Regions from separate parts of the Pseudochrobactrum albidum genome, predicted to be linked through region 2. Evidence: riboswitches for the same ligand, from Rfam matches in the RefSeq annotation. Region 2 holds a riboswitch; each other region holds the start of a gene.
The links. A riboswitch is a leader RNA that binds a small molecule or an ion and turns the genes downstream of it on or off. The one in region 2 is predicted to bind thiamine pyrophosphate.
Positions count from the first base shown of each region.

Region 1 (10,780 bases), on a different contig from region 2:
CCTGCCCTTGTGCCGGAGAATATGCGCCAATCAGGGGGTGGCATTCAATCTCCAGCTTTTCAACCCAGCAATCGCCAATTTGCGCGGCTTTATCCTGTGCTTCTGTTAATAACAGGTCATGATCACGGCGTATCTGCCATGCCAATACTGTATTACCTGTTACATGCAAACGCGCTACCAGATGCTCGCTTTTTGTATGCCTGCGCTGCTGCTCCAGCGCCTCACCAACAAAGCGGATCAGGCTACGCCAGTCTTCCGCTCCGCTTACATCCACCACCACACGCTCAAATTGCGCAACTGATGTCAGTCGTTCTTCTGTTGTTACAGTGCCGGCCTCATCAATGGTTACCAAGGTTACGGATTTTGCACCTGCCTCATTAATATCGCGCCCTTGCGGATTACCGGGCATCACCACTGTGCTGTTACATTGCGGCGTGGCCGGATAAACCGCACGCTTGTGAATATGCCCCAAGGCCCAATAATGAAAACCATGCGCCTGCAAATCACTGACACTGACCGGCGCATAAGGGTCATGCCCCGCAGCGCCGTTCAGGCTGGTATGCATCAGCCCGATATTAACCGCGCCCTCAACAGGCAGGGCATAATGGGGCAACAGGCTTTTATCGGCATGCGGTCTGGCAAAACTCAAGCCGTGTATCACCACCGGCATCGCATGATCCGGCCGCTGAACCTGCACAGAACCGGCCTTGCTGCCAAATAGATGCACCCGCTGCGGCGGCACCAGTTCTCTGGTAATATTTGACAGCGCATCATGATTGCCTCGAATAATAAACACATCAATTCCGCGCTCATCCAGCCGGCGCAACTGCTCGGCCAGAAAACGTGCCGTTTTCATTGATGTCTGGTCGCCGTCATAAAGATCACCGGCAATCAGCACTGCATCCACATGTTCATCAAGCGCAAGATCAATCAGGCGCACAAAAGCGCGGCGTGTCGCATTGCCGATAAAACCGGCAAGCTCACTGTTGCGCAAAGCCAGTGAACGCAAAGGTGAATCCAGATGGATATCTGCCGCATGGATAAAGCGATAAGTCAAACCAACTCCTGCACAGCAAATAAACATGCTCTCTAAAAACATTTCTGTTTTTTGAGAATGCTGCGATCTATAGATAAATCCTGCTTATACCAGCCTGTATTGGCATAATGTGATCAATACTGCCCGATATCTGAAACGGACTATGCGACGGCGCAGCCAGAAAAATCAAGGCGCCGGACGCTGCAAATAATTGCAGACTACAATTTTCTTATAATTCAAACAGCTTCTTGTAAATTATACCAATTTTTTGTCTCCGGATCTTTTATAAAATACCCCGCTTTCCTATATATTGGCAAATTCGATTTTTCAGGAGACACATATGCTGCGTGCCACCTCGCGATTCAGTCAGTTTACAGCCATATTAGGTCTGGCGCTTATATTCTCGCTTTCAGCCCTTGATATTGCCGATGCCAGACGCGCAGGCGGCATGGGCGGATTTGGCAGCCGTGGCAGTAAAACCTATCAGGCACCTGCACCAACCCGCACAGCGCCCAATAATGCCGCACCTATTGAGCGTTCCATGACTCCCAATACCGGTGCGCAAAACCGTCCTGCACAAAATGCAGCCCCTGCTGCCAATGCAGCAAAACCAGGCTTTTTCAATAATTTTGGCCGCTCCATGCTCGGCGGCCTGCTTGTTGGCGGCCTCATCGGCATGTTGCTCGGCAACGGGCTTGGCGGAATGGCCGGCTTCCTTGGCCTGATTTTGCAGCTTGCACTGATTGGCGGGCTGGTTATGCTGGCTATGCGTTTTTTCGCCAATCGCAACAGGCCGGCCACAGCAACAGCCGGCCACATGCGTGCCGCGCCATTATCTGCCAGCAGCTATCAGACACAACACACAGCAAGCCGTTCGGCAGGTTCTGTGCCGCTTTCCGGAGCAACAGCCGGCATCAAACCGGTTTCAGAAGAAAAACCGCTCAATGTGACACAGCAGGATCTTGATCATTTTGAAAAAATGCTGACAGAAGTGCAATCTGCCTACGGACAGGAAAATTACGGCACTTTGCGCCGGCTCACCACGCCGGAGGCTATGTCCTATCTGGCAGAGGAGCTTGGAGAAAATGCCACCAACGGCCTGCGCAACCATGTAAGCGATGTAAAATTGTTGCAAGGCGATATATCGGAAAGCTGGAGCGAAGACGGCAGGGATTACGCCACCGTTGCCATGCGCTATGAGAGTATAGATTATCTGGCAGATCGCAATAGCGGCGCATTGGCGGAAGGCGAAACAAAGGATATTTCACAGAGCACTGAAATCTGGACATTTGTGCGCCCTGCCAATGGCCGCGTTGAAGATTGGAAACTCTCTGCCATTCAGGCTGCATAAGAGACTGATTTTGCATATAAAATTTTATAATAAGCCGCCCTGAAAGACAGGGCGGCTTTTTCATTGCGCAACACACAGGCTTTATACAAAGTTATAAATAACAAGATCATAGCACATATAAATTTTTATGATTGCATTTTTTTGCAATCAATTATATTTAATTATAAACAATCACAGCAGGTATACTATGCAAAAACCAGATATCAGCGCCTTTTATGATCCGCGCACCAGATCTGTCCAATATGTTGTTGCCGACCCTGAAACCATGGATTGTGCAATTATTGATCCGGTTCTGGGTTATGATGAGAAATCCGGCCAGACTGCCACAAGCCATGCCGATGAGATTTTAGAATTTATAACGCAGCGCGGCTACCGGCTGGTGCGTATTCTTGACACGCATCCCCATGCCGATCATTTCTCGGCCGCCCATTATCTTAAAACCCGCACCGGCGCCCCCACGGCAATTGGCGCGCAAGTCATACAAGTGCAAAAAATCTGGTCCGAACTCTATAACTGGCCGGATATGCCCTGTGACGGCTCGCAATGGGATCACCTGTTTGAGGACGGAGAAACATTTAAAATCGGCAATATTGATGCCCGCGTCATCCACTCACCGGGGCATACGCTGGCTTCAATTACCTATGTAATCGGCGATGCTGCCTTCATTCATGATACATTATTTATGCCTGACAGCGGCACTGCCCGCGCCGATTTTCCCGGTGGCGATGCCAAAGCATTATGGAACAGTATCCAGGCCATATTGCAACTGCCGCCGGAAACACGCCTGTTTACCGGCCATGATTACCGCCCAAACGGACGGGAAGCGCGCTGGCAATCGAGCATTCATGAGCAATTGCAAGAGAATATCCATCTAAGCCGCCATCATGATGAAGCAAGTTTTATTGCGGCCAGACAAGCGCGTGATGCCACCCTGCCCTTGCCAAAACTCATGCTCCATGCCCTGCAGGTGAATATTCGCGGCGGGCGTTTGCCGGAACCGGAAGATAACGGCCAGCGTTATATCAAAATTCCGCTCGGGCGCTTTAACGGCTCCCCCTGGTGATAATCATGCCCGATATTGTGAAAGACAAGGCCACAGCGCCTGAAGCCGAAGAATTGCGGGAAAGAGTGAATGAGGCATCCGCCTTTCTCAAAACTCTGTCCAATCCCGATCGGCTGCAAGTGGCCTGTGCATTGGTGGAGGGAGAAAAATCCGTACGTCAGCTTGAGGATATGCTGGGCATTCGCCAACCAGGCCTGTCCCAGCAACTGGCCGAATTGCGCGCCGCCGGCTTTGTCAGCACCCGCAAGGAAGGCAAAGCCGTATTCTATTCACTGGCTGACGGACGGGTGAGCATCTTCATCCGCACCATGCATCAATTATTCTGCGCCCCGCAAGACCATTCATAAAGGTTCTCAATCATGGAAAATTTTACCCCCTGGTCCGCTCTGGCCGGCGGTGCTCTCATCGGTTTTTCAGCCGTTATGCTCATGCTGTTTGAAGGGCGCATTGCCGGTATCAGCGGCATTGTCAGCAAGCTTTTCCCGCCCTATAGCGATAACCGGTTTTTAGCGCGCTCAGCTTTTGTGCTCGGGCTGCTGACTGCCCCTTTTATCTATATGATTTTCAGCGGGCAATTGCCGGTTATTAACGTGTCATCTGATCCTGTGCTGATGATCAGTGCCGGGCTTCTGGTTGGCTTTGGCGCAGTATTTGGCAGCGGGTGCACATCCGGCCACGGCGTATGCGGTATTTCCCGTCTCTCACCGCGTTCAATATTGGCAACCACGCTGTTTATGGCGGCCGGTTTCATTACTGTTTACATCATGCGCCATATAATCGGCTAAAGGAGAAAGATCATGTCATTACTGATCAATTTTGCAATCGGCCTGATCTTTGGGCTCGGGCTGGTGATCTCCGGCCTTGCCAATCCTGAAAAAGTGCAAAATTTTCTCGACCTTGCAGGAAATTGGGACCCTTCACTTGCACTTGTTATGGGGGCAGCAGTTATAACCACATTTATCGGTTTTCGCATGGTTTTTACCCGCCGCAAACCATTATGCAGCCTTGATTTTGATGTGCCTGCAAAGCGCAAGGCCGATACAGCCCTGATCACGGGTTCAATCCTGTTTGGTATTGGCTGGGGGCTTGGCGGCATTTGTCCGGGGCCTGCCATGACCACTCTTGGCATAGCTGCAACCGGCACACTCATTTTTGTTCCGGCAATGATAACCGGTATGCTGATTGCCCGTAAGGTAAAGGCTTCCTGAAATATCAGGAAGCCGTAATGATCAGCCAATCTGATCAATAGCATGAAAAACAGGCCCATGGCCGACGGAACAGCCGGCCTCATCCTTCATGCCCACATCAAGCCGGTATGCGGCACTGATTGCACGCAGCAAATAGGCTTTTGCCTCACGCACCGCATCCGGCAGTAAATTACCCTTTGCCAGTTCTGCCGCCAAAGCACTGGAGAGCGTGCAGCCGGTGCCATGTGTATCACGTGTTGCAATACGCGGTGCCTCAAACCACAAATTATAATCCGCGCTCAGCAATAAATCAGGGCAGTGTTCACCTGCCATATGGCCGCCTTTCATGAGCACAGCCTTGCAGCCTTTTGCAAGCAAAGCGCGCCCCTGATGCTCCATATCCGTGCGGCTTTGCGCTACCGGCAGCCTTAGCAAAGCCGCCGCTTCCGGCAGATTGGGTGTCAAAAGACTTGCCAACGGCAATAATTTTTCCGTCAGGCTTTCCACAGCCTGCGGATCAAGTAATGAAGCGCCGCCCTTGGCAATCATCACCGGATCCAGCACAATCTGCAAATCAGGCTGTTTAAGTAATTGTGCCGATAAAACCTGCGCCACATGGTCAGCAATCTGCGCATTAACGATCATGCCGATTTTAACGGCATCAACCTGCACATCGCTGAAGATCATGGTAAGTTGCTGTGCGACAAATTCTGCAGGAACAGCAAAAACGCCGGATACACCCTGCGTATTCTGTGCAGTAAGCGAGGTGAGCGCCGCCATACCATATGTGCCGCGCGCTGCAAAAACTTTCAAATCTGCCTGAATACCTGCGCCACCGGAAGGATCAGAACCGGCAAGGGAGAGAACATTTTTCATGTCTTAGCCTTTTGATCCGCGAAAAGCGGCAATTTCAGCACTGAATAAACGGGCTTGCTGCTCCGGATTATCCTGCCCGCAAATTGCAGAGACCACGGCAAGCCCCTCCACACCGGTTGCCAGCACATCATTCACATGCGGCAGTTTAATACCACCAATAGCCACTGCCGGCAGGCCATTATGGGCGTAGACGCGCTTCAGCCCGTCAAAACCAATGGAAGGCGCACAGTTTTTCTTGGTCGCTGTCGGAAAAACAGGACCTATACCAAGATAATCCACCACATTCCTGTCTGCTTTTGCAGCCAGTTCGGCAGTCTGCACAGAAAGACCTAAAATCATATCCGGGCCTATCTTTGCACGCACGTCTTCCGGCCGGCCGTCATGCTGGCCAATATGCAAGCCGTCAGCGCCAATGGCCATTGCCGCTTCTGCATTATCATTGATAATCAGCCTGACATTGCTGCCGGCAAGGGCAGTTTTAAGCGCTTTACCTGTTTCAATCACCTCCTGCTGGCTGGCATCCTTATCACGCAGCTGCACCATAGTTGCACCACCGCGCACTGCCGCCAATGCGGTCTCCACCATGCCAAAACTGCCGCAAAGCCCGCGATCAAGAACAAGATAAAACGACAGATCAAACTGTTTCATAGAATTGTACCTTTGCCTGAGACTGAAATTGTGCCGGATCAAGCGCATAGAGCGCATCAATAAAATGCATCTGAAAACTGGCAGGGCCTTTTGCCTGCAAGGCCGCCTGTTCTCCGGCCACCGCATACATAGCCAGCGCGGCCGCTGCGGCCGCCAATGCGCAAGCCCGGTGTGTGGCAATGAACGCACCGGTCAGGCAGGTTAGCGCACAGCCCAAAGCTGTTACCTGCGGCATCAGTTTGCAACCGCCGTCAATGCGCAGGGTTTTGCGGCCATCCGTCACAAGATCATAAGCGCCGGTAACAGCAACAGTGCATTGATATTGCCGCGCCAATTGCTGTGCCGCCTGATATGCGCTGCCGGCATCATCACCGCTGTCCGCTCCTTTTCCCTGTGCGCGAAAACCTGCAAGGGTGAGAATTTCAGATGCATTGCCACGAATGATTGTGGGTTTCAGCGCCAGCAATTGCTGCGCTGTTTGCCGGCGAAATGTTGAAGCAAAATGCGCCACAGGGTCAAATACCCAGGGAATTTGATGCGCATTGGCCGCGGTGATTGCCGCAATCATGCCCTGAACCCAAAGCGGTGACAGCGTGCCAATATTAATTGTTACAGCACCGCATAATTGTGCAAATTCACCAGCCTCCTCCTGTGCATGCAGCATAGCCGGAGAAGCGCCGGCCGCCAAAACCACATTGGCCGCCGTATTCATCGCCACAAAATTGGTGATACATTGTACAAGAGGATTGCAGCGGCGCATATTTGCCAGCAATGCGCCGAAATCCGGCAGATCTTTCATATCAGCCCTCCACGGCGGTGAGGGTCTGATACAGAAGGTTATCGCTATTGCGAAAATGCACCCTTTGATCTGACTCCCTCCGCCGGCATTATCCGGTTCAGGTTCAAAGGGTACTTCTCAGCCGGTATGATCCGGGCGCCCCTGTCGTTACCGGCTATTATGGCAGAGCAAAGGGTAACTGTCCACACCTGCAGGATCAGCTGATCAATATCGCACGAAAATCATTGACATTTGTGCCCGTAGGCCCGGTTACAAAAAGATCCCCGCTTTTGTAAAATGCGCTCCAACTGTCATGCGCTGCAAGATATTGCCGCGCATCCAGCCCCATTGCCCGCATATGCCCGATTGTATTGCCATCTGCAAAGGCACCGGCATTATTTTCCGAACCGTCAATCCCGTCCGTATCGGCAGCCAGAGCGCAAATATTGGCACATCCGGCAATATTTAACGCCAGCGCCAGCATAAATTCGCTGTTGCGCCCGCCTTTACCAGCTTTGCTGTCTGCGCCAAATATAACAGTTGTTTCCCCGCCGGAGAGCAGCAAAAGCGGCCGGCCGGATGTGCGGTTATGCGCCTGATATTGTGCTATTGCCCCATGCATCAGCGCAATATCCTTTGCCTCACCCTCAACCGCATCAGAGAGAATAAGGGCTTCAACGCCCTGTTCTTCAGCCAATTTTGCCGCTGCCGCCAATGATTGCGCAGAACTGGCAATAATATGATGGCTGTTGCGGGCAAACACCGCATCATTGGGTTGCGGGGCATCGGCCGCAGCATTGTGCAAATGCGCCATCACCTTTTCAGGCAGTTTTATCTTATATTGTTCAATATATTGCAATGCATCATGGCGGGTTGCACAATCGGCAATTGTCGGCCCGGAGGCAATCAATGCCGGATTATCACCCGGAATATCCGAGACAATCAGGCTGACCATACGGGCAGGCGCTGCAAGGGCCGCAAGCCTGCCGCCCTTAATGGTGGAGACATGTTTGCGAATAGCATTCATCACACTGATTGGCGCGCCGCTAGCAAGAAGCGCAGCATTAACCGCCTGCTCATCCGCAAGGTTCAGCCCTTGCGCAGGCGCTGGCAACAGCGCAGAGCCGCCGCCGCAGATCAGGGCCACAACCAGATCATCTTCATGCAGATCCTTCACACAAGCCTTCAACTGCTCTGCCGCCTGCAACCCCGCTTCATCCGGTACCGGATGCGCCGCTTCCAGCACTTTAATAAGTTTGCATTCTGCGCCATAGCCATAACGGGTCACAACCACGCCTTCGGGTGCAGGATTGCCGGCCTTTTGCCATAAAATTTCAAAGGCCTGCGCCATTTGTGCAGCCCCTTTTCCGGCACCGATCACAATCGTCCTGCCCTTTGGCGCCTGTGGCAAATAAGGTTCAAGGCAATGCAGGGGATCAGCCGCCTGTACTGCAGCATCAAACAGGGATGCGAGAAATGCCCGCTCGCATCCCGCTTGCAACTGAACCTGCGGCCGCCCTACCCCCTGAGGCAATTTGCTGCCACCATCACGATAACCGGCAGGGATTGCGCCCACTGCATTGATAATACGCCGCTCGCAAATGGCCGCAAAAATCTGGTCAACAGCCTGTTTTGCACCGGCAAGCCGCGAAGGATGGTCGGTATCCGCCGCTGCATGGGGCAGCAATAACATAGCCTGCGGATCGTGTTGTGCCAGTGATACATAAGGCGCAAGCGGCCCCGACAGAACCCCGTCTTTCTCAATCAGGTCGGCATCAACCGCAACATTGCGAATGTGGCCGCTTTGCATCAAATGCCCAAGTGCCGCGACATCCACCAATTCGCCACGGTCATAATTGATAATTATTGCACCTTTTGCCATTGCAGCCATAACGGCATGGTTCACCAGCCCCTGATTGCTATAGACCCCCGTCTCATTGTTTAAAGTGCCAAGCCCCAGATGCACAGTCAGCACATCTGCGCCTTTTGCTGCAGCCTGCGGTGTAGCAGCATAAATATAGCCCTGGCTTTCAATCCATTGCCGGTGATGCTCCCGTGCATAAATCACAACATCCATAGCAAAGGCGCTGGCAAGCCTTGCCACTTCCATGCCGATATTGCCGCTACCGAGAATGGCAATCTTGCGCCCTTCAAGACCAGAACTTGGAAATCGCGCCAGATCACGGCCAGTATCAAATTTGCCTTCCAGCACCTGCATATAAAGCGCATTCACATCCAGATCGGGCTGAAAACGCAGCAAGGCTTTCAGCACCATTTGCGCGGTGATACGGCTGTTGATACCGGGCGTATTCATCAAAGGGGCATTGCCTGAAACCCAGGATTGCGACTGCATATTGCCGGTGCCCGCACCAATGCGCACACCGCCCTCAGTAAACAGGCATTGCGGCGGAATGCGGGTTGCAGCCGCAATCACCGCATCATATTGCCCCTGTCCGGCAACGGCCTGCAACTCCTCCTCCGTGCTAAGATCAGGGCAATAGAAAAAATGCAGTTTTCCTGCTGCAAGCGCCTGCCCTTCCTGCAGGGCATGATCATGAAAGACCCCGCCTTTGGCCTCAATATAATGGCGAATTTCATGCCATTGGTGCTGACCTTGCGCATCAAGGCGCAATTCCAGATGATCCGCAATCAGGATTTTGGCTGTTTTGTCCGGCATAATTTCACTTCCCCTCCCGGATATCAGTAAGGCGCGATACCCAGATGATAATAATTGGCAATGTGCCAGAACCAGTCCGTATCAAGATTGCGCTGTATCTCACGGATCACGATATTTGCCGCACAATGATCAAACAAAGCATAGCAAAGCTCCTCATCATCATGGCGGGCATAATAGGCAATACCATCAAAATTTTCCCTGTGATCATGCAGCGCCTTCGACCAGTTCTGCGCGGTATCATAAGGCAGGCCGCTATGGAGAACCTCTGCTGTTGCGCCAAGAATGGCAAGGCCGCGTCCGGCAAGTTTTGCCAGTTTCAGCGGTGCGGTGTTTTCCAGCACCATATGGGCTTTCTTTTTCAAAAGCTGCAGATCAATCAGGCTGCGGCCGGGCTCGCGCAGAAACGTTTCCGCAAAGGCGCCCTCCCGCGTCGCGGCCGTATAAAGCACGCCATAAGTTGCATCAGGCGCATTGAGCCTGCCCGCTCGGGAGCGGTCATAATAGACAGGGTCAAAAGCCGCCGTATAAAAACGAAAAAGCTCACTGCCCGCCTCAAGAACAATCTGTTCCGGTTGGCGGTTCTGCAGATTATGAGGCGGCTGCGGCCCGCTCACGCGCCCTGCATACCAATCAGCCGCGCAACTTCCAGCACCGGCTCAATCTCTCCGCCGCGCAAAAGATCAATCGGTTTTCTGTTATCAAGGCGCGGATCAGGCCTGCTGAGAAAATTGAGCATCAGCCACGGATTTGAACTGCCCAAAGCCTGACGCACCGCCTTGAGCCCGTCTACAAGACGGCCATCATTCAAGAACTGAATTGTCGGATAAGCACGGCGATTGCCGGGGCCCGGCACCGCAAGCAAGGTCCCCTCCTGCACACGCTTATCCACCGCCTGACGCGAAATACCCTGCAATAACAGGCGCACCTGCTCCAGTGTATAGGCACCGCCTGCCTCGCGCAGATCCTGCTGGGCAATTTTCACCCCCTGCAGCAAGGCCATGGCGCGCGCATCAGGCCGGTAGGCATCACCAGCAACAGCCTTGCCAGACGGCGCCTGAACAGGCTTGCGTTTGACAGCCCGCAATTTTGCCATGCCATGCGACTTGGCATTTGCTGTGCTATCCCGCCCTGTCTTCTTATGCCCTGATATCTGATGCGTTATCT
Region 1 is NZ_JBPVTR010000017.1:17,640-28,419, forward strand. Features, by position in the region: gene ACSTTO_RS02345 (metallophosphoesterase family protein) at 1-1,057, opposite strand, end outside; gene ACSTTO_RS02350 (Tim44 domain-containing protein) at 1,377-2,387, shown strand; gene ACSTTO_RS02355 (MBL fold metallo-hydrolase) at 2,575-3,450, shown strand; gene ACSTTO_RS02360 (ArsR/SmtB family transcription factor) at 3,456-3,797, shown strand; gene ACSTTO_RS02365 (YeeE/YedE family protein) at 3,810-4,235, shown strand; gene ACSTTO_RS02370 (DUF6691 family protein) at 4,248-4,658, shown strand; gene thiD (bifunctional hydroxymethylpyrimidine kinase/phosphomethylpyrimidine kinase) at 4,680-5,513, opposite strand; gene thiE (thiamine phosphate synthase) at 5,517-6,161, opposite strand; gene thiM (hydroxyethylthiazole kinase) at 6,148-6,960, opposite strand; TPP riboswitch at 7,018-7,113, opposite strand; gene ACSTTO_RS02390 (glycerate kinase type-2 family protein) at 7,157-8,440, opposite strand; partial or broken gene ACSTTO_RS02395 (NAD(P)-dependent oxidoreductase) at 8,624-9,616, opposite strand; gene ACSTTO_RS02400 (RES family NAD+ phosphorylase) at 9,640-10,230, opposite strand; gene ACSTTO_RS02405 (hypothetical protein) at 10,227-10,780, opposite strand, start outside.
Region 1: another riboswitch for thiamine pyrophosphate. It lies ahead of thiM (hydroxyethylthiazole kinase); the one in region 2 lies ahead of ACSTTO_RS01660 (3-oxoacyl-ACP reductase).

Region 2 (10,780 bases):
ATTGCGAGGCCGCTTGTTACCACGCCGCCCGGAGAATTAATGTAGAAATGCACCGGCTTATGCGGATTTTCCGCCTCCAGAAACAACAATTGTGCGCAGATAAGTGCTGATACGGTATCATTCACTTCACCATTGAGAAAAATGATCCGCTCCCGCAGCAAGCGGGAATAAATGTCAAAGGAACGCTCGCCTTTGGCGGATTGTTCTATAACCACGGGGACGAGTTGCATCGTTTCGCGCATTGGCAAATTCCGTTTGCTCAAATAAAAGATTGACGGGTAAAACAGGCTCAGGCAGCGCGCATAAGCTGCATATTATTGCTGTTGGCAGCATGGATGATTGCCTGCTGATCGCGCGCATCATCAAGTTGATGCACAATGCGCAGCCGTGTGCCGCCCGCACCATTTGGCGCAATAACAAACCGCACCGTACTTTCCAGATGCGGCGGGGCATTGTCGCGCAGCCTGTAGCACACCTCCTCACCGGGAATGATTGCCGTGGCCTCGGGGCTGCTCAGATCTGCATCCGGCAACCAGTGTTTGCGAAATTCAGCCATGCTGATTGCACGCCAGACTTTTTGCGGCGGTTCGCAAAAATCATATTCCAGCGTAATATCATTTTCGTCCATATCTGCACTGGTCATTGATCCATATCCTTCAACAGGGTCTTCAAGGCTTCAATCCGGGCAGGCCAATAAGCACGATATCTGGCCAGCCATTGGGCAATCTGCACCAATCCTTGCGGATCCACCTCATAATTGACAAAGCGACCCTGCCGCTGCTCGCGCACCAATTGGGCAGAGCGCAATACAGCAAGATGCTGCGACATGGCAGGCTGGCTTATCTGCATACCCTCGCGCAGAGCTGTTGCATTCATGCGGCCGGCTGCCAGTTTTTCAAAAATCGCACGGCGGGTTGGATCAGCCAGTGCGCGAAAAATATCATTCTCATTCATAACAATCACATAAGTCTATGCTTATGTGATTCGCAAGTATAATTATGCGCAAATGCCGGTTTTGTGATAAGCAAACAAAAGCCCGCCGCAGCGTTTCACTACGACGGGGGATGAGGCACAAAATATAATCGGGTTTTTACACCCCCAGATGGTCGCGCAGCGTGCTCGTCTTATATTCCGTTCTGAACAGCCCGCGTTTTTGCAAAACCGGCACCACCTGCTCAACAAAATCCTCAATTGAGGATGGCAGGGACGGCGGCATAAGGTTGAAACCATCTGCCCCTTCGTTGCGCCACCAAAGCTCCATCTGATCGGCAATCATCTCTGGTGTGCCCACAATGGTGCAATGGCCGCCACCTGCCGCCAGCCGGCCAAGCAATTGCCGCAAGGTTGGCTGTTCTGTTTCAATAATCCGCAGGATTGTAGCATAGCGCCCTTTAGGCCCTGTAAAATCTTCAAGCGGCGGCAGTGCCGGTACGGGTGCATCCAGTGCCCAATCCGAGCAATCCTGCCCGATAAACATGCCAAGCTGGCGCAAGGAATCTGCCGTTGGCAGCAATTCATCAAGCTGTTGCTGTTTGGCTCTGGCCTCATCCATTGTGGATGCCACATAGGTTACAAGCCCCGGCATAACCGGTATGCCTGCAGCCCGCCCTGCAAGCTTGGCCCGGCGCTGAATATCACGATAATAATCTTGTGCCGCCGGCAGGTCATAAGCCACTGCATAAATCGCCTCGGCCTTGATTGCGGCCAGTGCCCTGCCCTGCTCCGATGCACCGGCCTGAAACAGCACCGGATGCCCTTGCGGCGGGCGCGGGATCGTTAAAGGCCCCTGCGTTGAGAAATGCGCGCCTTTATGGTTGATGGCGCGCAGACCATCTTTGCGCGCATAATCACCGGAGCGGTCACAGATAATTGTATCAGCATCCCATGAATCCCATAATTTCTGCACCGCCTCAATAAATTCTTCCGCGCGATTATAGCGCCATTCATGGGGCGGCATGCTCTCATAACCATGATTGCGCGCCTCGCTGTCAAACATCGAGGTCACAACATTCCAGCCGATGCGCCCTTTTGATAAGTGATCAAGGGATGCCAGGCTGCGTGCGGCATGAAAAGGTGTGCTAAATGTGCTGGAAATGGTGCTGATCAGCCCGATTTTTTCGGTGACACCGGTTAATGCAGCCAGCAGGGTCAGGGGATCAAAATAACTGCGCGGGCCATCGGCAATATTATCTATTGCATGCCAATCAGCAAAAAATACCGCATCAAATTTGCCGCGCTCAGCAATCTGCGCCAGATTGGCATAATAGCTGATATCACTGAGTTTCTCGACCGCAGACTGCGGATGACGCCATGCCGCACGGTGATGCCCGCAACCGAAGATGAACAGGTTAAGATGCATTTTCCGCATTAGTTTTTCACCAATCCGCCATCAACAACAAGGTTTTGACCGGTTACGGAACGCGCCCAGGGCGAGGCAAAAAACAAGGCCGTATCGGCAAATTCTGCAGGGGTGGTCACACGGCGCAGCGGCGTGGCAGAGGCAATATAATCAAAGACTGCCTCCGGTGTGGCGGCAGAGGCATCGGTTGTGCGCAGTAACCCGCCCGATAGCATATTGACAGTGATATTCTTCTCGCCAAGTTCTTGTGCCAAAGTGCGGGTCAGCGACAAAAGCGCCGCCTTGGCTGCGGTGTAATCATGATATGGCACCACCGGATTTTGAAAAAGATTTGTGCCAATATTAATAATACGGCCAAACCCTGCCTGTTCCATACCCGCAAGTGCTGCCTGTGTGGTATTGAGCGCACCGCGCACAATGCCTTCCATCTGCTGATTGATCTGCTCCCAGCTGATCACATCGGCATGGGCACGGGCATCCCCGTTAAAACTGAATGCCGGCAAGGCATTATTGACCACAGTTGTCACCGGCATGGCAAAATGCTGTTGCGCTGTTGCAAACATTGCTGCAACGGCGCTTTTATCTGTTACATCAGCCTGTATGGCCAATGTTTTTTCCGGCGCCAGCGCGGCCAGTTGTTGCGCTGCATCTGCGCTTTTGTGATAATTGATCACAACCTGAGCCCCTTCACCCAAAAATGCCTTGACGAGAGCACAGCCCAGGCCACGTGCACCGCCGGTAACAAGAACAAGCTGCCGGTGAAGCGGAAGCAAAACAGGATCAGACATGATAATTCCCTCGTCTTGAAATTGAACAGACAATTTAAAATTGACCGGACAAAGGGAATAAGGGCTTGCACTGCATAAATGCAGTAAGGCGCACAGACATCCCTTCGCCAGTATGAGCTGGATCAGGTTCAACGGGTTTAAAATCTCAGCCCTGCAAAACAGGACACCCCGTGTCATTGCCATCAGACCTAACAAGTTTATCCGCACCGGACAAGACTGAAAGGATGGTATATGCCGGAAATATTTGAGGGGTTGCGGCAGGAAATCCTGCCGCAACATGATTTTTAAATCAGGGCTTCGATCAAAAACGGACCTTTACGCCTGCTTGCGGCAGCAAAAAGATCGGCAAATTGCTCGGCCGTTGTGGCACGTGCACCTTCAACGCCCACACCTTTGGCGAGGCTTACCCAGTCAATTGACGGCTCAACCAGATCAAACATACGTTGTGCATTGCGCCCTGGTGCGCCGGCGCCAACATTCTGCAATTCGCCATGCAAAATTGCATAACGCTGATTGGCAAAAATTATCGTGATAATGTTCAGATTCTCACGGGCATGCGTCCACAGCGCCTGCATTGTATACATACCGCTGCCATCTGCCTGTAGCGCCACCACCTGACGATCGGGGCAGGCAACCGCAGCACCTGTTGCCAATGGCAGGCCTATACCGATTGCGCCGCCGGTCAGTTGCAGAAAATCATGCGGCGCTGATTGGTGTGTAAGCGTAAACATATTGCGGCCGGAGGTGATGGATTCATCAATTATAATTGCATCCTCCGGCAGAAGGGACGCAACAATTGCGCTGATTTTATCATCATCAAGCGCACCTGAAGGCATAATCTTTTCACCACGCTGATTAAGCAATGGTGTGATTGATGCCGGAATATGCATTTCATCAGCCAGTGCCTGCAAAGCATAGAGCTGATCATCAGCCTCGCCGGCATAATCGACCACGGCACAACCCTCCGGCAGAAAGGTGCTCGGCTTGCCGGGATAGGCGAAAAAGGCAACCGGAATTTTGGCGCCAAGCAGCACAACCTGTTCAATATCCGCAAGATCAGCCAGAGCATCATCCACACGATAGAGCACACGATTGACCGCAACACGCCCTGCCCCGCGCTCAATACGGCCATTGGATTGCTGCGCCAGAAGGCGCGCGCCGGAAATTTGTGCAATACGGCTGGCAATTTCCAGCGCATTGGCACGCAGAGCATAATTGCCAAGCAGAATGAGCGTGCGCTTGCCATTGCGCAATGCTTTGGCAGCCTCGCGCACGGCTTCAGGGCTGACCTTGCGCCGCTCAGGCAGGGCAAGAGGCTGCACAATCTGTTGCGGCGCCTTGCTCCAGGCCGTATCTGCCGGCAAAATAAGTGTTGCCACCTGGCCGGGTGCAGAACAGGCCGCGGCAAAGGCCTCAGCCGTATCTGCGGATATATCCTGCGCGGATTTTGATGTTTTTACCCAGCCGGAAACCGGACGCGCCAGCGATTCAATATCACTGGTCAGGGGCGCATCATATTTGAGATGATAGGTTGCATGATCGCCGACAATATTAACAACCGGCGTTCTGGCGCGTTTGGCATTGTGCAGATTGGCAATTCCGTTGCCAAGGCCGGAACCAAGATGCAGCAATGTTGCCGCCGGTTTATCCGCCATCCGGCCATAACCGTCTGCAGCTCCTGTAACCACCCCCTCAAACAGACCCAGTACACAGCGCATTTGCGGCTTGTTATCCAGCGCGGCCACAAAATGCATTTCCGATGTGCCGGGATTGGCAAAGCATACATCAATCCCATGCGCTAGCAATGTGTCGCAAAGGCTATCAGCACCGTTCATTTCTCACTCCCATTATGCTTACAGCCCGTAAAAATTTGCGTAAATTGAATATGGCACGCAATACGGGCGCCTATCAGCTATATCCGGCTTTGCAATAGTGCTGCAAGCTATAGGGAAAAATTATTCCGGTGCGGAAACAGTTCGTTCCGGCAAGCTTATGCACAAGTGATATCAGCAATTAGTTGCAATAAAATCATAAGCTTATAGCTAAAAACGTCCTATGGCGGCTTTATAAGCGCAAATGTCATAAAATTTTTGTTGCACAATATAAAACATTCATAAAAAATTGCCGGCATATCAGAGCCATTATTCCGGTATCCGCACATTGTCGGATGACCCGGAATGAATATGGCTCTTTTACTGTATAAAATATCCTGATTATGCTATCTGGCCGGTATCTCTGCTCCGCCAGACGCAGACAAGATATGGCAGACCATTGCGCCTTATATTTCCAAGGAGGGTATCAGGCGATACAAACGGGCTGTCAAACGCAGATTATGGAGGGTTTCATGGGTTATATGAGCAAAAAGACACTTTTGTCAGCTCTTGCTGCGGTCACGATGACATTTGCCGCTGCGGAAGCAAAGGCACAGGATTTCATCAATATCCTGACCGGTGGTACGAGCGGCGTCTATTATCCGATGGGTGTTGCACTGGAAAAAATCTATTCTGAAATTCCGGATGTGCGCCCGTCTGTGCAGGCCACCAAAGCTTCGATTGAAAATATCAATCTGATCAATAGTGGCCGCGGCGAACTTGCTTTCACACTGGGCGATTCCCTGCGTGATGCATGGGAAGGCAATGCAGAGGCCGGTTTTAAGAAAAAACTGGAAAATATCAGCACGCTGGCTGCGATCTATCCAAATTATGTGCAGATTGTCGCCTCCAAGGAATCCGGCATTAAAACGCTGGCTGATCTGAAAGGCAAACGTCTTTCTGTTGGCGCGCCAAAATCCGGCACCGAGCTTAATGCTAAAACCATTCTTGGCGCAGCAGGGCTTTCTTATGATGACCTTGGCAAGGTGGAATATCTTCCCTTTGCTGAATCTGTTGAGCTGATGAAAAACCGCCAGCTTGATGCAACCCTGCAGTCTTCCGGTCTTGGTGTTGCTTCCCTGCGTGACCTTGCCAATGCTGTTGACATCAATGTTGTTGAAGTGCCGGCTGAAATTGTTGAGAAAATCGGATCGCCTTATCAGGTAAACACAATTCCTGCCAACACCTATACCGGTCAGGATAAGGATGTGACCACCGCTTCGGTGATCAATTATCTTATTGTTCGTCCGGATATGGATGAAGAACTGGTCTATCAGATGACCAAGCGCCTGTTTGAAAATCTTGATCAGCTTGCCGCTGCCCATTCGGCTGCAAAAATGATCAAGCTTGATAAGAATACCATTGTATCGCCAACCCCAATTCATCCGGGTGCCATACGGTATTATAAAGAAAAAGGCATTGAATAAGCACTTTTAAAACTTGAAAGCGGTTGCGGTTCTGCTCACACAGAATACGCAACCATTTTTGTATTTCTTCTGTCCCCTCTCTTTTCGGTTTTAAATTTATGTCATCTTCTCAAGCCAATGCGGTTGAATCGGCAGAACATATTCCCGGCTGGGGTATGGGTGCCGGTGCACGCATATTATTTGCTGTTGCGGTTGCTTTTTCCGTATTCCAGCTTTGGACAGCGGCCTATTCTCCATTGCCAAGTCAGGTGGTGCGCTCGGTTCATGTCGGCTTTTTGTTGCTTTTGCTGTTCGGTCTTTATGGCAATGCCGCGCCTCAGGGATCGTTTAAAAAAATCCTGATGTGGGCTGTGGCGCTTCTTGCCTTTATTGTCAGTTTTTATCACTGGGTATTTTATGATGACCTGATCCTGCGTGCCGGTGAGCCGGATATGCAGGATATTATTGTCGGCGTATTGGCCGTTGTCCTTGTTTTCTGGGCAGGGCAGCGCATGATGGGCTGGACATTGCCGCTCATCTGCCTGATCTTTCTTGCCTATGGTTTATTTGGCCAATATCTGCCTTCACCGCTCAACCATCGCGGTTATGATTTTGAACAGGTTGTTGAAGTGCTGTTTCTGGGAACAGAAGGAATTTACGGCACGCCAATCTATGTTTCCTCCAGCTATATTTTCCTGTTTATCCTGTTTGGCGCTTTTCTTGAGCGCGCTGGCATGATCCAGCTTTTCAATGATGTGGCAATGGGTACAGTTGGTTCCTCACGCGGCGGCCCTGCCAAGGTTTCGGTGATATCTTCCGCATTGATGGGCACAATTAACGGTTCCGGTGTTGCCAATGTGGTAACAACCGGCGCATTCACCATTCCGCTCATGAAACGCTCCGGCTTCAGGCCGGCTTTTGCCGGTGGCGTGGAGGCTGTGGCCTCAATGGGCGGGCAGATTATGCCGCCGGTCATGGGTGCGGTTGCATTCATCATGGCTGAAACATTGGGCTTGCCTTATATTGAAATTGTTAAGGCAGCGATTGTTCCGGCATTGCTCTATTTTGTCACCGTTTTTGTTATGGTGCATCTTGAGGCCGGTCGTCTGGGTTTAACAGGGCTTTCCAAAGCTGAATTGCCAAGCGCACTTGGTGCCTTGCGCAAGCATTGGTATCTGATCCTGCCGCTTGCAGCATTGGTGTGGCTGTTGTTCTCCGGCTACACACCGCTTTTTGCCGGTACTGTCGGCATGAGCCTGACGGCACTGATCATTCTTGGGGTGCCTGTTTCTGCCAATATGCCAATGGCTGTGCGTGTATTGTTCTGGATCGCGCTTGGCCTGATGTCGGCTGCGGCTTTTGGCACAAGTTTTAATATTCTCGGGCAGGAAATTCGCGGCATCACGTTGATCTTATTGCTGCTCACAGTTCTGGTTCTTGCCAATTTCACACTGCGTGGCGGCCGTGAAACACTGCGCCTTTGTCTGGAAAGCCTTGCAGAAGGCGCAAAAAATGCCCTGCCTGTGGGTGTGGCCTGTGCGCTTGTGGGGGTTATTATCGGTGTGCTTGCGCTTACCGGCGCCGGATCCAGCTTTGCCCGTGTGATTGTAAGTGTGGGTGAGAACTCGCTCTTCCTCTCCCTTGTGCTGACGATGATCACCTGTCTGATCCTCGGCATGGGCATTCCGACAATCCCGAACTATATTATCACCTCATCCATTGCCGGCCCTGCATTGCTGATGCTGGATGTGCCGTTGCTGGTAACTCATATGTTTGTGTTTTACTTTGGTATTATGGCGGATCTGACGCCGCCTGTGGCACTGGCTGCCTTTGCCGCCGCGCCGATTGCCAAAGAAACCGGCCTGAAAATCGGAATGCAGGCTGTGCGCATTGCCGTTGCCGGTTTTGCTGTGCCGTTCATGGCGGTCTATGCACCGGTTATCATGCTTCAGGATGGCGGCCCGCTTGTGCAAAGCATGGGTTATTGGCCTGCTGTTATCTATATGATCGGTAAGGCTTTGCTCAGCATTATCATGTGGGGTGCGGCCTCAATTGGCTATTTGCGCGGCCATTTGAAAATCTGGGAGCGCGTCTGGGCTTTTGCAGCGGCTGCCATGATGCTGGCAACCTATCCTTATAGTGATGAGATTGGCTTTGCTGCCTGTATCGCATTTTTGCTGTGGCACTGGTGGAAAACCCGTGCCGCGCAAACGGCGGTGCATAACTGATGGCACTTTGTGCACTATCCGCTGCCGGCGTGCTGCGGATAGCTGCCACCTCTTTCATGCTGCAATGGACACATAGTGTTGAAAAAATTCCGTGGCAGGAAGACTGGCAGATCACGCCGGCAGGATTTGTATTGACTGAAGCCCGCATCCAGGGCTCTGGCGCCGGTATGGAACCGCCGGAAGGCGCAACCTTGCACAACGGCTGGTATCATTATGTGCCAAAAATTCCGTCGCGGCCACATATCATACTGGCAGCTTCCGGTGCGACGGTCAGCGGCTGGAAGCTCTGTGCCAACGGGCAATGTTACGAGCTTGGCGCAACCGCGCAACAACCTATTGAACTGACACAATGCCAATAAAAATCCGCCCGATATGCTGTGGGTATCGGGCGGATTGATATTCTCACATAGTGCAGATCAGTTCAGGCCAAGCTTGCCGCGCAGGGTAGAGAGATCTTCTGCCAGTGTGTTAACAGCAATGGAAAGAACCTTGCGGTCATTATCTGTCAGCTTGTCATAGCTTTGATAGCCATTACCTTGCCTGTATTTTTCAAGCGTTTGTTCAACCGTGTTGAAATTGTCATCCACTTTTTTGGTAAATTCTGCGTCCTTTTCTTCAATCAGCGGACGAACCAGATCAAAGATTTTGCGTGAACCGTCAAAATTTCCCTTAAAATCCCATAAATCCGTATGGCTGTAGCGGTCTTCCTCGCCGGAGATTTTGGTAGCAGCCACTTCCTCCATCAGCACAGCAGCCCCGCCAACCACCTTTTCCGGCGGAAAGGTCAGATCCGCAATACGCTTGTTCAGCTCACGCACATCAGCCATCAGCCTGTCGGCAATTGGTGCAAGATCCTGTGTCGAATTCTTTTCCCACAGACCATATTCAATACGATGAAAACCGGTAAAGCCCGGATCCTGTTCGGCCTTTTCCCAATCATCAGCACGGCTGTCGATAGAAACATCAAGATCGCTGAATAATTCGGCAATCGGTTCAATTGCTTCATAGCTCAGACGCGTTGGTGCAAATAAAGCCTTGGCTTTTTCCACATCCCCGGCCTTGACAGCATCTGTAAAGACCTTCGTGTCGTCTTCCAGCTTGCGGGCTTTTTCACTGACATAGATTTTATATTCGGCCAATGGCTCAACCAGATCATAGCCGGCATCCTGCGCCACAGCCTGCATTGACAGACATGAGGCGAAGACCGAGGCGACAAGTAAAGATCCAAACTTCATTACAGACGTCCTTCTGATATCTTCTATCATTTTATTATTGCTGGAGTTTTTATAAACAACAGCGGGTTAAACCCTGTTATCCGGTGTGTTACGTACGGCCTCAATCAGTTGATGGCCAAGATAAGCCTGCGCGTTAACAACACCTGGAAGAATGAAGAAATAGCCACCGCCAACCGGCTTGATATATTCTTCCAGCGGCTCGCCATCGAGCTTGCGCTGTACCGTGATAAAGCCTTGTTCCAGATCAGCCTGATAGCAGATAAACAACAAACCCTGATCCAACTGCCCCGATTTGGTTACCCCGTTGGAATAGTTAAATGGCCGGCGCAGGATAAGGTGTTTTTGGGCGGCAGGGCTGCGGTCATTGGCAAGACGAATATGCGCATCAAGCGGCGTGATCCTGCCGTCAGGATCTTTGCTATAATCGGGTACCTGGCTTTCTTTCGTACCATCAAGCGGAGCACCGGACATTTTTTTACGCCCGAAAATCTGCTCCTGCTCCTGTAAGGGAGTGCGATCCCACCGCTCCACAAAATTACGAATAATACGCACGGCCTGATAAGAACCGTTAATTGCCCAATCCGGCTCCTGCTGTTGTGTTTTGCTAATCCAGACAAGCCTATTCATCAAAGCCTTGTCGCTTGCATCAGGATTTGCCGAGCCATCCCGAAAGCCCAGAAAATTGCGCGCGCTTTCCACCTCGCCATCCGGTGATGGCGGAATAACCGGCACATTGCCTTCCTGTTTCCAGCGCAGAAACACCAGATCTGACATGGTTTTGAGAATATCGCGCAGGGCGTGAATATTGGTATCGGGCGTATTGGCACAAAATTGCAATGAAAGATCACCATGGCAGAGATCAGCCACCAAAGCATCATTGGAAAATTTTGTCA
Region 2 is NZ_JBPVTR010000015.1:59,745-70,524, reverse strand. Features, by position in the region: gene ACSTTO_RS01680 (ATP-dependent Clp protease proteolytic subunit) at 1-242, opposite strand, end outside; gene ACSTTO_RS01675 (SRPBCC family protein) at 290-643, opposite strand; gene ACSTTO_RS01670 (ArsR/SmtB family transcription factor) at 640-954, opposite strand; gene ACSTTO_RS01665 (LLM class flavin-dependent oxidoreductase) at 1,091-2,368, opposite strand; gene ACSTTO_RS01660 (3-oxoacyl-ACP reductase) at 2,368-3,147, opposite strand; TPP riboswitch at 3,230-3,328, opposite strand; gene ACSTTO_RS01655 (acetolactate synthase large subunit) at 3,432-4,982, opposite strand; gene ACSTTO_RS01650 (TAXI family TRAP transporter solute-binding subunit) at 5,492-6,445, shown strand; gene ACSTTO_RS01645 (TRAP transporter permease) at 6,544-8,652, shown strand; gene ACSTTO_RS01640 (DUF1850 domain-containing protein) at 8,652-9,011, shown strand; gene efeO (iron uptake system protein EfeO) at 9,069-9,887, opposite strand; gene efeB (iron uptake transporter deferrochelatase/peroxidase subunit) at 9,954-10,780, opposite strand, start outside.

Region 3 (10,780 bases), on a different contig from region 2:
GGCATAAAACACCGATGGTGAGCAATAGTTGGGTGAGGGTAAGGGCTACCGCGCGGCTAAGATCAAAATCAAAATGCAGGGCCTGATAAATGGCAACTTCCAATGTGGTGGCATGTGGTCCGCCGCCAAGGGTTAGCACAATGGTGAAGGAGCTGGCGCAAAGCATGAAGATCAGCCCTGCAATACCGCTTAAATTACGGGCGATAACCGGCCATTCAATCAGCCGGAACCGCGCCAGACTTCCCATGCCAAGCTGTGCGGAGAGCTTCCAGTAATCCTGCGGGATGGAATCAAGGCTTGCAAGCAGCAGGCGCACGGCAAGCGGCATGTTGAAAAATACATGTGCCAGCAAAATGCCGGATAAACCATAAATATCGGGTATCAGCGGCAGCCCCAGAGCTGTGCTGCCCTTGGCGATAAAGCCGTTGCGCCCGTAAATACTGGTAATGCCAAAAACCGCAACAAGCGAAGGCAGGGTTAAGGGAATGGCAAACAGGCGCAACAGCAAAGTACGGCCGAAAAACTGATGATGCGCGTGTAAGGCGCGGGCAACGGGCAGGGCAAAAGCAATGGACAATATTGCTGAAAGCAAGGCTTGTAGCAGCGTGAAACGGGTAATATGCCACAAATAGCTGTCAAAGGCAGACAGGAGAATGCTCCCTGTCTGAAACCCCTGAATGGCAAGCGAGATCAGCGCGCCGCCGGTTAATATCAGCAGGAGTAGCAGCGCAAACAGGCCTGATAATGTTTTAAAATGCGATGCCGGCATATGCCCTCGAAAGATTCTGCCGGAATATTCCGGCAGAATGCCTGTATGTCAGATAATGCGCAAAATAATTAAACGGCCACTATTTAACGACTCGTGGCTCTTAGCCATTCATCAACCCATGCCTTGCGGTTTTGCGCAACTGTTTCCGCATTAATCAGCAGGCTTTTAGCCGGTTTTGGCAAAGTGTCAAAAGCGGGGCTGAGCGGGGCGGACGTGTTAAAGGCCGGATACATCCAGTTGGTTTCCGGTATAACATCCTGAAAGCCCGGTGTGGTGATGAATTTCATAAATTCTGCAGCACGGGGATTTTTCGCGCCATTCACTGTCTGGCCGGCCAGTTCAATCTGCAGGTAATTGCCTTCTTCAAAGGCGATGGCTTTATAGCGTTCGGTCTTGTCATAAGCGATGTGATAGGCAGGTGAGGTTGTATAGGACAGCACCATCGGCGCCTCACCTTTTGTGAACAGGCCATAGCCCGCAGACCAGCCCGGTGTTACGGTGAGCACGCGTTTGCTGAGCTGCTGCCATTTTTCCGCAGCCTGATCCCCGTAAAGATCCTTAATCCACAGCATCATGCCAAGCCCCGGTGTGGATGTGCGCGGATCCATGAGGATAATTTTTTCTGAGCTGTCGCCGTCAATCAGTTCTGCCATGGATTTTGGGGGATTTTTCAGTTTTTCGCTGTCATAAATGACTGAAAAATAGCTGTAATCATAAGGCAGGAACACATCATCCTGAAAATTATCCGGCACATTGCTTTTGATCGCACCAAGACCATGGGGGGCAAACAGGCCGGTTGCCTTAGCATCGCTGATAAGATTGGTATCGAGCCCCAGAACAATATCTGCCTTTGTTGCCTTGCCCTCCAGTTTCAGGCGGTTTAACAGCGCCACGCCATCGGCGATGGCAACAAGATCTACCGTGCAATTGCAGGATTTTTCAAAATTTTCTTTTACCCGTGGTCCAGGCCCCCATTCGGAGGTGAAGCTGTCATAGGTGTAAATTGTGAGATCTGCAGCCTGCGCCACCCCTGCGGATAAGGCAAAGACAGAGGCTGAAAATAACGCGAAAACTGAATTTTTGACGTGTTTATGCATTGAGATAAAGCCGCACGGGCTCTCCTTCTGGTTATCAATGATAAGGATTGAGCGCCGTAAAGCCGGACAGCATCTAATCCCTCCGCCGGTACAAGCCGGATCAGGTTCAGCGGGTTGGCCGGAGGCCGGCCTCTCAGCCTCCCGATTGCGGAAGGCACCCCGTTAGAGCAGGATGACAATAGGATAAAAGAGCGCCGGCAGGCAAGATGTTTATACGCGCTTTTACGGGCTTCCGGCCGGCGGTGCGCCGTGATATGCAGCGGCATGGCAAAATTTCTTATTCTCCTTGGTGGTGATCTCACGGTTACGCCGCGTCTTTTGCAGCAGATTGAAGGTGCGCGCATTCTGGCGGCAGATAGCGGCATGCGCCATGCTGCAGCACTGCATGTGACGCCGGAACTTTGGCTGGGAGATTTTGATTCATCAGCCACAATGCTTGCCGATCACTATCAGCATGTTGAAAGGCAGGTTTTTCCTGCTGCCAAGAATATGACAGATGGTGAGCTGGCACTGCATGAGGCCTATGCACGCGGTGCGGATGAAGTGATTCTGGCCGGTGCATTTGGCGGGGAACGCACTGACCATACATTCCTGCATCTTGCCATGGCAACGGCGCAGGCTGCCGCGGGGAAGCGTATTTTTTTGACCAGCGGCCATGAGGAGGCAACACCGCTCACCAGTGGTGCAACAGTTTTTGATCTGCCCGATGGCGCCCTGTTTAGTATTCTGGGGTTTGATACATTGACCGGATTGTCAATTTCCGGCGCGCAATGGCCGCTGAATGATGTTTGCGTGCCGTTTGGCTCTTCTTTAACGCTCTCAAATAGAGTAAAAGGAGAACTGACTGTGACCTTGAGTTCCGGAGCGGCAGTGCTGCTTGCATCGCCCGATGACAGATCAGGCGCAGATCAGGCCGGCGTTTAACAGCGGTAATATTCGGAATATAAAAACCTGTAAATTGTTTTGATAGCCTTAATCTTCTTTTTGCTCTAATATGCGCAAGAATATGGCAGCGAGTAGTTTTAACGGGAGTTAAATCAGATGAAATCACGTTTATCTATTATGGCGGTAACAGCAGTGCTCGCGTTTTCGACAGCTGCCTGTACAACGGCTGAACAGCGCACTGCCGGCTATGGTGTGGGCGGCGCAGCACTTGGCGCGCTGGCCGGTGGTGCCATTGGCGGTAATGGCCGCGGCGCTCTGACCGGTGCTGCAATCGGTGCGGTTGCCGGTACGCTGGTTGGTGCAGCGCAGACCCGCAATGGTGTTCAATATTGCCGCTACCGTGATAATTACGGACGCATTTATGAAGCACCTTGTAACTGATCAGGTGTTTATCCGGGATTGAAGAGCAGGCCGGTTTCCGGCCTGTTTTTCTATATTCCGCTTGTGTTTGATATTTTATCAAGGAGCAGGAATTTTGCCGTGAGGGTTCCCGTTTGCTGCAATATGCAGTAACAAGCGCACTATGTTCGTGCCTGTGAAGGTAAAGGCATGTGCGGTTTTCTTCGGGTTCTCAAGTCAGAGTATATATTATGGCTCCACCTCTTCTTCGTCTTGACCAGATCAGCCTGACATTTGGCGGTACGCCATTGCTTGAAGATGCAGGCCTGTCGATTGGTGAGGGAGAGCGTATTGCGCTGGTCGGGCGCAATGGCTCCGGTAAATCCACCTTGCTGAAAATTGCTGCCGGCATGGTTGAGCCAAGCAGCGGTGAGGTTTTTCGCCATCCGTCCGCTACCATTCGCTATCTGGCGCAAACGCCAGATATGGAAGGCTTTGCCACTGTGCGCGCTTATGTGGAGGCCGGGCTTGGGCCGGCCGATGACCCCTATCGTGTTGCATATTTGCTGGAAAATCTCGGCCTGAGCGGAGATGAGACGCCTCAGCAACTTTCAGGCGGTGAGGCGCGCCGTGCGGCTTTGGCGCGGGTTATTGCCCCGCAGCCTGATGTTTTGTTGCTGGATGAGCCGACAAACCATCTTGATCTGGCAACCATTGAATGGCTGGAACAGGAACTGCGCCAGATTCGCTCGGCAATTGTGCTGATTTCTCATGACCGGCGCTTTCTGGAAAATGTCAGCCGCTCAACCATCTGGCTTGATCGTGGCGTGACACGCCGGATTGAACAGGGCTTTGCGCATTTTGAAGAATGGCGTGATAAAATTCTGGAAGAAGAGGAGCGCGATCATCAAAAGCTTGGCCGTCAGATTGCCCGGGAAGAGCACTGGCTGCGCTATGGGGTAACCGCACGGCGCAAGCGCAATATGCGCCGCCTTGGCGAGTTGAATGCCATGCGTCAGGAGTTTCGCACGCATCGCCATGCGCAAGGCGTGGCCGCGTTGCAGGCCAGTGATGTGAAGGAATCCGGCAAGCTGGTGATCGAAGCTGATAAAATCAGCAAGGCCTATGATGATCGTGTGCTGGTGAAAGATTTTTCCATTCGTGTTCATCGCGGTGATCGTATTGGGCTTGTGGGGCCGAATGGTGCGGGTAAAACCACGCTGCTTTCCATGCTGACCGGCAAGCTTGAGCCGGATTCAGGCACAATCCGTCTTGGTGTTAATCTGGAATTTGCCGAGCTTGATCAAAAGCGAGCGCTTGATCCGGATGAAACGCTTGCCCATTATCTGACTGACGGGCGCGGTGAATCTCTGGTGGTTAATGGCGAGCAGCGCCATGTTGTATCTTATATGAAGGATTTCCTGTTTCAGCCGGAGCAGGCGCGAACACCTATTCGTGAATTATCAGGCGGTGAGCGTGCGCGGCTGATGCTGGCGCGGGTATTGTCGCGCCCTGCCAATTTGTTGATTCTGGACGAACCGACCAATGATCTGGATATGGAGACGCTGGATTTGTTGCAGGAACTGGTAGGCGGTTTTACCGGCACAGTTATTCTGGTGAGCCATGACCGTGATTTTCTTGACCGGACTGTCACATCGGTGATTGCGCCGGAAGGAGACGGGCGCTGGCTGCAATATGCCGGCGGTTATTCGGATATGATGGCGCAGCGCAAGGAAACCGCATTTGTGCGCCGTCAGAACAGGCCGGTGTCTGCCAGCCGCAGTGATGAGGCAGAAACCGCGGCAGCGCCCAAACGTGAAGAAAAACGCAGGCTCTCCTATAAGCAGAAATTTGCACTGGAGACATTGCCGGCAAAAATGGAAAAGCTGGCGGCTGAAATTGCAGTGCTTGAAGCAAAAATGGCTGATCCGGCGCTTTATACCAAAGATCCCGGACAATTTGCCAAAATAGCTGAGGAACTTGAAAAAAAACGCAGCGAAAATGAATCTTGTGAAGAAGAATGGCTGGAACTGGAAATGCTGCGCGAGGAAATTGAGGGCTGAACACTTTTTATGCTGCGCCTGCTTTCGGCCAGAGCAGGCGGCTTTCTAATAAGGATCAATAAAATTTCAGCGGTTTTGTTAAAAGCTGAAGCGCCCTATGTGAGGTTTTTTATATATTTTTTACGCCGGAAAAATCAAATTGGTATATTCCGGCTCCGGTAAAGGCTGCCTGACCCTGCTGAAAAATCTCTTATTTTAATACGGTATGCCGAAATATTGATGATTTGGCAGAGTTTTATCTGGCCAAGTGGCGCAAATTCCCCTAAACCTTTTCAAAGATAGATGTATTATGTAAATTATCTATAATTTTACAGAAGGAGCTCTTCATGTCTCTCGCACATGCAGTTCGTCAACCGGCATTCAGCCCACTTAATCTCGCAGAGCGCAGCGCGGCCATGAAGCTGCTTGCTGTTATTTCCGGTACAATGATTCTTGCGCTTACTTCGCAGATTACTGTGCCAATGTTGCCGGTACCAATCACGCTGCAGACACTGATCGTGCCGTTGATCGGCGCACTTTATGGCTGGCGCTTTGGTATGCTTACCGTGCTGGCATGGCTTGGCGAGGCGGCTATGGGCATGCCTGTTCTGGCGGGCGGCAACGGCACTCTGGCAGCTTTTTCCGGCCCTACAGCGGGCTATCTGTTTGCCTTTCCGGTTATTGCCGCTCTCACAGGCTTGCTGGCTGAACGCGGCTGGAACGGCAGCAGCCTGCCAAAAGCCTTTGTGGCTTTCCTGATTGCCAATATTCTGGCTTTGGTTCTCGGAGCTGCCTGGTTAAGTTTGACGATTGGCGCAGAAAAGGCCATTCTTGTTGGTGTTATGCCATTTCTGATTGGCGGGTTGATCAAATCTGCCCTTGGCGCTGCCATTCTCAAAGCCTCTTTCCGTAAAGACGCTTGATTTCTATCTTGTAGTAATAAGCGCGAACACATTTTCGCAGGCTTATACATTTGCAAGGCCGGTGCATTTGTTATGATGCGCCGGCCTTTGCTGTATAGACCGGTTTTTGTTGTATAAAACGACCCTGGCATCGTCGCATCATGCGCTGGTCATAAACAGGCTATAATCGGGGTTATATTAGGATCGCAGTGCAAAATAAACCTGCCGGCGCCATTCCGGTTTCAGCTTTTTTGCAGTAGCGTGCCTGAAAGCATTTTGAGCACAGGGTGTGCAACAGCTTTGCGCATTTATTGTGCAGCTATAATGCGGGGGAAATCAGAGCGTTTCACCGCTCTTGTAAAAAACAAAATGCTCGAAACTGGTTTCAGCCCGTGCAATCATTTTGCCCTGAAACGAAACAGGATCAGATTGAGACGAGAGAACAATATGGCGCAGCAGAATGTTATGATGGGTACGGAATATGATCCCAACCGGCTCTCCAGCCCGCGAATGGTTGTGATGATCATGGTCATTTTTCTGTTGCTGGCGGCATTTCTGGCGCTGGTTCTGATAAGGCAGATACACAGTTTTTTCATCACCAATCCAGGCCTTAACGGCTTAATTCTTGGTGTATTGCTGGTTGGTATCTTACTTGCTTTTGTGCAGGTTCTGCGTCTTATACCGGAAATCCGCTGGGTTAATTCCTTTCGTGAAGGGGATGACGGGGCAAATGATCCGGTTTTGCTTGCGCCGATGCGTGCCATGATCGGCCGGCGCCAGTCTATGGCGCTTTCAGCATCATCCATGCGCTCCATTCTGGATTCCATCGCCACCCGCCTTGATGAAAGCCGGGACATATCACGCTATCTGATCGGGCTTCTGGTTTTTCTTGGTCTGCTTGGCACTTTCTGGGGCTTGCTGGAAACTATCGGCTCTATCGGCCATACTATCCAGTCTCTTGATCCCAAATCCGGCGATACCGGCAGCGTATTGGATTCCTTAAAAAGCGGCTTACAGGCACCTTTAAGCGGTATGGGGACCGCTTTTTCCTCATCGCTTTTTGGCTTGTCCGGCTCATTGATCCTCGGTTTCCTTGATTTGCAATCAGGGCGCGCGCAAAACCGTTTTTATACAGAGCTGGAAAACTGGCTTTCATCTGTAACGGATCTTAATTCCGATATGCCGGTTAATACGGAATATAACAGTTCTGCCCTGGAGGAAATTCGTCTATTCTCAGACCGGTTGCAGACCATGCAGGATAATGGTGGCGCCAATGCCCGTACCACGGCAGCACTTGCCAATCTTGCAGATGGCGTGCAGGCACTGGTAAAAACCATGCGCCATGATCAGCAAACCATGAGTGATTGGGTGGACCGGCAGGCGGAAGAACAAAAAGCCCTGCGTCAGGCTGTTGAACAGCTTAATTCTCTTCTCTCCGCTTCCAGACGCGAACAATAGGCGGCAGCCATGGCTTTATCACGCAATCGCCGTCATGAACGGCACATTGATTACTGGCCGGGCTTTGTGGATGCCCTATCCACATTATTGCTGGCCATTATGTTTTTGCTCTCTGTTTTTGTACTGGCGCAGTTTCTGCTCTCACAGGAAGTCAATAATAAAGATTCGGTGCTTAACCGGCTTAACAACCAGATCAATGAGCTGACGGAGCTCCTGTCGCTGGAGCGCAGCAAGGGGCAGGATATGGAAGATACGCTTGCCGGTCTTCAGGCCTCGCTGGCTGCGGCAGAAAATGAGAAATCACGCTTGCAAAGCCTGCTCTCTTCTGCGGGCAGCGGTGCAGCCGCCGAAAAACGTGCGGGCGAACTTTCTGCTTCACTGGAGGCTGAAAAACAGGTCAGCGCCCGTGCCTTGTCACAAGTGGAGCTGCTCAACCAGCAAATTGCGGCATTGCGCCGTCAGATCGGGGCGCTTGAAGATGCGCTTAATGCCTCTGAGGCGCGTGACCGCGAATCCAATGCCAAAATTGCTGACCTTGGCAAAAGGCTGAATGTGGCACTTGCCCAGCGTGTGCAGGAACTTAACCGCTACCGGTCTGATTTCTTTGGTCGTCTGCGTGAGATTCTTTCAGATCGTGAAAATATCCGCATTGTCGGCGACCGTTTCGTGTTCCAATCGGAAGTGTTATTTCCAACCGGTTCTGCCGAGATTAACAGCCAGGGTCTCATTGATATGAAAAAACTGGCTGATGCAGTGGTTGAGCTGAATAAAGAAATACCTGAGGATATCAACTGGGTGCTGCGTGTGGATGGCCATACGGATAATGTGCCGCTGTCCGGCACAGGGCGTTATCGCGATAACTGGGAGCTGTCCTCCGCCCGCGCAACAGCCGTGGTCAAATTTCTTATTGCCAACGGCGTGCCGGCCAACCGGCTGGTTGCTGCCGGGTTTGGTGAATTTCAGCCGCTGGAGGCAGATGACAGCGCCGATGCCCGCAGCCGCAACCGGCGCATTGAGTTGAAACTGACCGAAAAATAATAAACAGGCCCCGCCTTGCGCGGGGCTTTATCTTTATTAAGCTGTTTTTTCCGGGATTTGCAGAATTTATCAGCTTTGCGCCTGCGCAAATTGCAGGCTGGACAAACGCGCATAAATCCCGCCGGCACGGCTCAAGGCGGCATGGGTGCCCTGTTCCGCAATTCGTCCCTGATCCATGACCAAAATATGGTCAGCTTTCAACACTGTTGCCAGGCGATGCGCAATCACCAGTGTGGTGCGCCCCTGCATCAAATTTTCCAGTGCCTTTTGCACCAGCGATTCACTTTGTGCATCCAGTGCGGATGTAGCCTCATCCAGAAGCAGTACCGGCGCATTGCGCAAAATAGCACGCGCAATGGCAATGCGCTGGCGCTGTCCGCCGGAGAGCATCACACCGCGCTCGCCAACCTGTGCATCATAACCGCCCTCCAGCGCCATAATAAACTCATGCGCCTGTGCGGCTCTGGCTGCAGCCTCAATTTCCTGCGGGCTTGCCTGTGGCTTTCCAAAAGCAATATTCTCGCGGATGCTTGCTGCAAAAATTGTTACATCCTGCGGAACAAGCGCAATATTGTTACGCAAATCCTCAAGCGATAATTGCCGCAGATCCATATCATCCAGCAAGATTTTACCTTTTTGCGGGTCATAATAACGCAGCAATAAGGCAATCAGCGTTGATTTGCCCGCGCCGGACGCTCCTACAATCGCCACGGTTTTACCCGGCTCAATCACAAAGCTCACATCATGCAATGCCTGTTTGTCCGGCCTTGCCGGATAGGAAAATTCCACATGTGAAAACGCAACACGGCCTTGCAGCCGTGAAAATTGCAAAGGCATTGCGGGAGAGGCGATTGCGGTTTTTTCATCAAGAAGCTCTATCAGCCGCTCGGCCGCACCGGCAGCCTGTGCCAGTTCTGCCCACACTTCCGACAAGGCGCCAAGCGAACCCGCAGCCACCACGGCATAGATGAGAAACTGTCCCAATGTGCCGGCAGACATATGCCCGCTCATCACATCATGAGAGCCAAACCACAAAACGGCGATAACACTGGAAAAGACGATAAAAATTGCAAAGGCTGTAAGAACTGAGCGGGCAAAAATTGATTGCTGTGCAGCATTATAGGCATCATCAACGGCGCGGGCATAGGCGGCAATTGCGCGGTTTTCATGGGTGAATGCCTGCACTGTTCTTATAGCGGCAATTTTTTCTCCGGCATAGGCTGTTGCCAGTGCCAGTTCATCTTGTGCGCGGCGTGCGCGGCGGCGTACAGAGCGGCCAAAGGCCATCAGCGGCAACACCACCAGCGGAATTGCGGCAAGTACCAGAGCTGATAATTTGGGGCTGGTAACCACCATCATCACCACAGCGCCGATGACGAGAATCAGATTGCGCAAAGCGATAGAAGCAGTTGCCCCTACAGCGGATTTGACCTGTACTGTATCAGCTGTCAGGCGGGAGACAATCTCACCTGATTGCACCTCATCAAAAAATGAGGCTGACAAACGGGTAATATGGGCAAAAACATCGCGTCGCAGATCAGCAACAATGCGCTCGCCAAGGGTGATAACAAAATAATAGCGCGCGGCAGAAGCCAGAGCCAAGATGCCCGCCAGCACCATGAGCGCCGCAAAAGATGTGTTGATAAAGCGGCTATCGGCAATATTGAGGCCATTATCCAGCATATGGCGCACTGCAACCGGTAACACCAGTGTGGAAAGCGCAGCAAGAACCAGCGCAATCAGCGCACCGGCCACAGAACCGCGATAGCGACCGATATAGGGAAAGATTCGCGCCAGCGGTTTGAGCGACCGGCGTTGTTTTTTGGCGTTTTCGGTATCCGGAAGTGCTTTGTTTTGTGAAATCGTCACTGTCATTCTGCTTACTTGCGATATTGCGCCCTTGTTATTAGCCGTTGCCTGATGTATAGGCTCACCAACCCTTTTGGAAGCCGTAGCCGTAGTGCCTGCAGCTTCAATGAGACAAGTGGGCGTATCTGCCGCAGTTCTGGCAATGACCGGAGCGTGGCAACCATGCCATAAACCTTTCAGGAAGCTGACTATGAAAGCAGACATTCATCCAGATTACCACACCATCAAAGTTGTTATGACTGATGGCACTGAATATTTCACCCGCTCAACCTGGGGCAAAGAAGGCGATACCATGAATCTTGATATCGATCCTTTGAGCCA
Region 3 is NZ_JBPVTR010000016.1:90,864-101,643, reverse strand. Features, by position in the region: gene thiP (thiamine/thiamine pyrophosphate ABC transporter permease) at 1-769, opposite strand, end outside; gene thiB (thiamine ABC transporter substrate binding subunit) at 853-1,866, opposite strand; TPP riboswitch at 1,927-2,038, opposite strand; gene ACSTTO_RS02245 (thiamine diphosphokinase) at 2,131-2,790, shown strand; gene ACSTTO_RS02240 (YMGG-like glycine zipper-containing protein) at 2,908-3,192, shown strand; gene ACSTTO_RS02235 (ABC-F family ATP-binding cassette domain-containing protein) at 3,402-5,213, shown strand; gene ACSTTO_RS02230 (biotin transporter BioY) at 5,540-6,115, shown strand; gene ACSTTO_RS02225 (MotA/TolQ/ExbB proton channel family protein) at 6,542-7,552, shown strand; gene ACSTTO_RS02220 (peptidoglycan -binding protein) at 7,562-8,590, shown strand; gene ACSTTO_RS02215 (ABC transporter transmembrane domain-containing protein) at 8,660-10,465, opposite strand; gene rpmE (50S ribosomal protein L31) at 10,650-10,780, shown strand, end outside.
Region 3: another riboswitch for thiamine pyrophosphate. It lies ahead of thiB (thiamine ABC transporter substrate binding subunit); the one in region 2 lies ahead of ACSTTO_RS01660 (3-oxoacyl-ACP reductase).